DNA from 2 places in the Alteribacillus sp. HJP-4 genome. Region 1 is predicted to be linked to the other one. Evidence: a T-box and tRNA genes for the amino acid it is inferred to sense, from the RefSeq annotation. Region 1 holds a T-box; the other holds one or more tRNA genes.
The links. A T-box is a leader RNA that pairs with one kind of tRNA and senses whether it is charged. The one in region 1 lies ahead of ileS (isoleucine--tRNA ligase), so its partner is inferred to be a tRNA-Ile.

Region 1 (2,390 bases):
TTCCGGCTTTCCCGCAGTAAAACTGTGCCATTCATAGATAAAGGCAGAGTTAAGGTGAACTGGCGGACGGTCGAGCAGCCCTCCTACTCGCTACAGCCCGGGGATTATATATCCGTACGTGGACTAGGACGCCGGAAACTGCTAGATGAAGCAGGCAGAACAAAAAAAGACCGATTAAAAATCATCTACGGAAAAAAAGAGAATTGAAGGACTTTTCCTGAATTTGTCGAAAGAGTATCGTTAAGTGAAAATTGATTAAAAATACGGAGGTGCATTTTTTTGCCTTTAACCCCATTAGATATCCACAATAAAGAGTTTACCCGTGGCTTTCGTGGCTATGATGAAGATGAAGTAAACGAATTTCTTGATCAGGTTATTAAAGATTTTGAAAATGTCATTCAAGAGAAGAATGAATTGTTTACAAAGGTAAATGAATTAGAAGAGAGGCTGGAGCATTTTTCTAATATTGAACAGACACTGAATAAATCTATTCTTGTTGCCCAGGAATCCGCAGAAGAGGTGCGCAGAAGCTCTAAAAAGGAATCTCAGCTGATCGTGAAAGAAGCAGAGAAGAATGCTGACCGAATTATCAACGATGCCTTGAATAAATCCAGAAAAATTGAACTTGAAATAGAGGAATTGAAAAAGCAGGCATCCGTCTACAGAATGCGTTTTAAGATGTTGATAGAAGCTCAGATGGAAATGCTACATAATGATGACTGGGATGAAGTTGCCGCGCTTGGTACGGAAAAGGAAGAGGAGAAGCAGAGCCTCTATGCGGGCAGCCAGAAAAAAGTTGACTAATCCAGCAGAATTGTTCTATAATTTCATCACACTAAATATGGTTAATTGACGAAGAACGGGACGCGTCTCTTTATTCACTATTTACAGCGAGCCGTGAAATGGTGCAAGCACGGTAATAACGAAAGAGAGTTCATCACCCTGGAGTTCTTGTATCGAACAAAAGTAGATACAGGCGGTTTCTGCCGTTATCAGATGAAAGTGGCATGTGCGGAAAAGCACGTGCAACCAGGGTGGTACCGCGAGACCTTCTCGTCCCTTTTTGGGGATGAGAAGTTTTTTTGTGCATTGGCGTAAACATTTGATTCGTATACGTTTCAATTGATGGGGCAAAGAAGCCTGGAAATTTAGACGTAACATATAGAGAACCTTTCCAAGGAAAGAAGGAGGAAGAAGTATGAGCTACAAAGAAACATTATTAATGCCAAAAACCGAATTTCCGATGCGCGGAAATCTTCCGAATCGGGAGCCGGAAAAGCAGCAGCAATGGGAGAAGGAAAATATTTATCAAAAAGTTCAGGAACGGACAAAAGGACGTCCTCTCTTTATTCTCCATGACGGACCGCCTTATGCGAATGGGGACATTCATATGGGGCATGCTCTGAATAAAGTGCTGAAGGATTTTATTGTGAGATATAAATCAATGAATGGATATCATGCCCCATATGTTCCAGGCTGGGATACTCACGGTCTGCCTATTGAGACAGCACTGACGAAAAATAAGAAAGTTGACCGAAAGAAAATGACGATCGCTGAATTTCGTCAGGCATGTGAAAATTATGCTCTCGAACAGGTTGATCGTCAGCGCGATCAGTTTAAACGCCTTGGAGTACGCGGCGATTGGGATAATCCATATATCACTCTTACAAATGAATACGAAGCAGAGCAGATTAAAGTGTTCGGTGATATGGCAAAGAAAGGTTATATATATAAAGGGAAAAAGCCGGTTTACTGGTCCCCTTCCTCTGAATCGGCTCTTGCAGAAGCTGAAATAGAGTATCATGACAAACGCTCACCGTCAATTTATGTAACCTTTGATGTAAAAGACGGCAAAAATGTTCTCGACGGGGATGAAAAATTCATTATCTGGACGACAACGCCCTGGACAATCCCGGCGAATTTAGGTATTACTGTCCACCCTGAGTTAACATATGCCGTCGTGAAGACGGAGAGCGGAAAATATATCGTTGCAGAAGGACTGCTTGAGGAGCTTGGCAGGGAACTCGAATGGGATAATGTGGAAGTTGTGCGCACCATGAAGGGTGGAGACCTCGAACACGTAATGACGATGCACCCTATTTACGGGCGTGATACTCTTGTTATTCTTGGAGATCACGTAACACTTGATGCTGGAACCGGTTGTGTACACACAGCCCCTGGACACGGGGAAGATGACTATGTGGTCGGTCAGAAATATGGTTTGGAGACTCTCTGCCCTGTTGACGATAAAGGTTATTTCACGGAAGAAGCACCGGGTTTTGAAGGGCTGTTCTATGATGAGGCAAACAAACCGATTTCACAAAAGCTGGATGAGCTTGATGCTCTATTAAAACTCAGCTTTATTACGCACTCGTATCCGCACGATTGGC
Region 2 (2,390 bases), on a different contig from region 1:
CTTTGAAGAAGCACGCGGAGTTGTAAAGCAGGAAGAGGAAATCGACAAGATGGAAAGAAAGCTCCGTAAGAAACACATTCTGAGATTAAATGAAGGAAAGTGCTCAGGTTCAGCCGGAATTGTATTTGTGGATATTATCAGCAACCTTGAAAGAATCGGTGACCATTCAGTGAATATTGCTGAAGCTGTCCTCGAGGAAGAATAAAAATGTCCTCTCTTTCCTTTACTAGGATAAAGGGAAGAGAGTTTTTATTTCTCAAACGATATGGAAATTATAAAAATGTTCACGTAAGATATATAATAGCGTCAAGCTGCAAGTAACCGGGGGAAGATATTATGCTTGATACGATATTATTAATTATAGCTGTAATTAGTTACGCTGCTGCACTTATCGGAGTTGTTTATCCAGTTATTCCTGGTGGGATTTTTTATGGAGCAGCTATTCTTCTTGTCGGCTTTGCTGTTGGCTTTTCCACATTTAGTTTCTGGTTCTGGTTTTTTCAGGCAGTACTTGCTCTCCTCCTTTTTGTGATAGATTATGCCGCAAATTATTTCGGAATACAAAAAAGTGGTGGCTCTAAAGGTGCCATCTGGGGTAGTCTGATCGGTATTATTATCGGCCCCTTTATTATTCCCGTCGTTGGTATTCTCGCAGGAGCAGTTATAGGAGCCGTGGCAGGGCAGCTATTGTCTGGAAAATCAGATTGGAAGACACTTGGGAAAGTCGGGTTCGGTTCTGCTGCCGGCTTTGTTGTAAGTGTAATATTAAAAGGTGGAATTATGATCGGCAACGCAATTTATATCATTTTTATCCTCCTGTAAATTATTTTTAAGGAAAAATAATTTCATTCATTGACTGCCTTAACATAACGTGATAATATCATTTATGTCGTTGCGAAATTATTTAACGAATTCATATATTCCACAGTAGCTCAGTGGTAGAGCTATCGGCTGTTAACCGATCGGTCGCAGGTTCGAATCCTGCCTGTGGAGCCATGGCGGTGTAGCTCAGCTGGCTAGAGCGTACGGTTCATACCCGTGAGGTCGGGGGTTCGATTCCCTCCGCCGCTACCATTTACTTTATGTGGCGGTTGTGGCGAAGTGGTTAACGCACCGGATTGTGGTTCCGGCATTCGTGGGTTCGATTCTCATCAGCCGCCCCATTCCTAAATATAATATTTAACCATGGAGACAAAGCGCACTAATTATAAAATGGACCCTTAGCTCAGTTGGTTAGAGCAAACGGCTCATAACCGTTCGGTCGTAGGTTCGAGTCCTACAGGGTCCACCATTTTAATTCCACCAGGAGTGCATTCTGTACTCTTTTTTTGTTTCATTTTTTCACGGAGGAATACCCAAGCCCGGCTGAAGGGGACGGTCTCGAAAACCGTTAGGAGCTTTACGGCTCGCGAGGGTTCGAATCCCTCTTCCTCCGCCATTCATATAATTCCTTTCATTTTTTTTCACTTAGTTGTAAATCTCATGTTTTATAAATTTTAATTAGGGAAGATATACTAATGTCGTTCCATTATGGAACGGTTTTCGTATGTATTGAAAACATTTAAATAATTTGGTAACGTAAAAATTGGCAGACTTGTGAAAACAAATCACAATAATGCTGCGTTATCATTTAGGGATGCATCAAGACAGTAGAACAATACCTAACCTTTTAAGGAGGAGATTTATTATGGCAAATCATCAACTACCTGAACTCCCTTACGCACCAAATGCACTTGAACCACACATTGACGAAGAAACAATGAAAATTCATCACGGAAAACACCACAACACTTATGTGACGAAATTGAATGGTGCCCTGGAAGGTCATGACGACCTCGCAGGAAAAGATGTAGAGGAACTAATCAGTGACCTGAACGCAATTCCTGATAAAATTCGTACAGCCGTTCGAAACAATGGCGGCGGACATGCGAACCATACCTTGTTCTGGAAGCTCCTCAGCCCTGAAGGCGGCGGAGAGCCTGGAGGAGCACTTGGAGATGCGATTACAAGCAAGTGGGGAAGCTTCGACAGCTTCAAAGATGAATTTAAAAATACAGCATTGGGTCGTTTTGGTTCCGGCTGGTCCTGGCTGGTTCTGAATAATGGCGAACTCGAGATTCAAGATACGCTGAATCAAGATTCTCCAATTATGGAAGGCAAGACCCCTCTGCTTGGTCTTGATGTTTGGGAGCATGCTTATTATCTCAAATACCAAAACCGCCGTCCAGATTATGTTGATGCATTTTGGAATGTTGTTAACTGGAATGAAGTTGAAAAACGCTACGATGCAGCTAAATAAATAATTTAAAAACTGCCGCTTATATTGCGGCGGTTTTTTTATGTTCAGAAGAATTTTTCAGATGAATAGACTGCCTTGTCTGCGGCACAAT

Region 2: it has a tRNA-Ile gene. The T-box ahead of ileS (isoleucine--tRNA ligase) is inferred to sense a tRNA for this amino acid. The anticodon was not compared.

The regions. Positions count from the first base shown of each region.
Region 1 covers NZ_JBHIKY010000002.1:164,017-166,406, reverse strand. Annotated here, with positions in the region: gene ACE4RR_RS02270 (YlmH family RNA-binding protein) at 1-207, shown strand, start outside; gene ACE4RR_RS02265 (DivIVA domain-containing protein) at 280-804, shown strand; T-box leader at 847-1,064, shown strand; gene ileS (isoleucine--tRNA ligase) at 1,199-2,390, shown strand, end outside.
Region 2 covers NZ_JBHIKY010000008.1:73,433-75,822, reverse strand. Annotated here, with positions in the region: gene ACE4RR_RS09480 (Na/Pi cotransporter family protein) at 1-205, shown strand, start outside; gene ACE4RR_RS09475 (DUF456 family protein) at 337-822, shown strand; tRNA gene ACE4RR_RS09470 (tRNA-Asn) at 922-996, shown strand; tRNA gene ACE4RR_RS09465 (tRNA-Met) at 998-1,074, shown strand; tRNA gene ACE4RR_RS09460 (tRNA-His) at 1,088-1,163, shown strand; tRNA gene ACE4RR_RS09455 (tRNA-Ile) at 1,215-1,291, shown strand; tRNA gene ACE4RR_RS09450 (tRNA-Ser) at 1,346-1,438, shown strand; gene ACE4RR_RS09445 (superoxide dismutase) at 1,688-2,299, shown strand.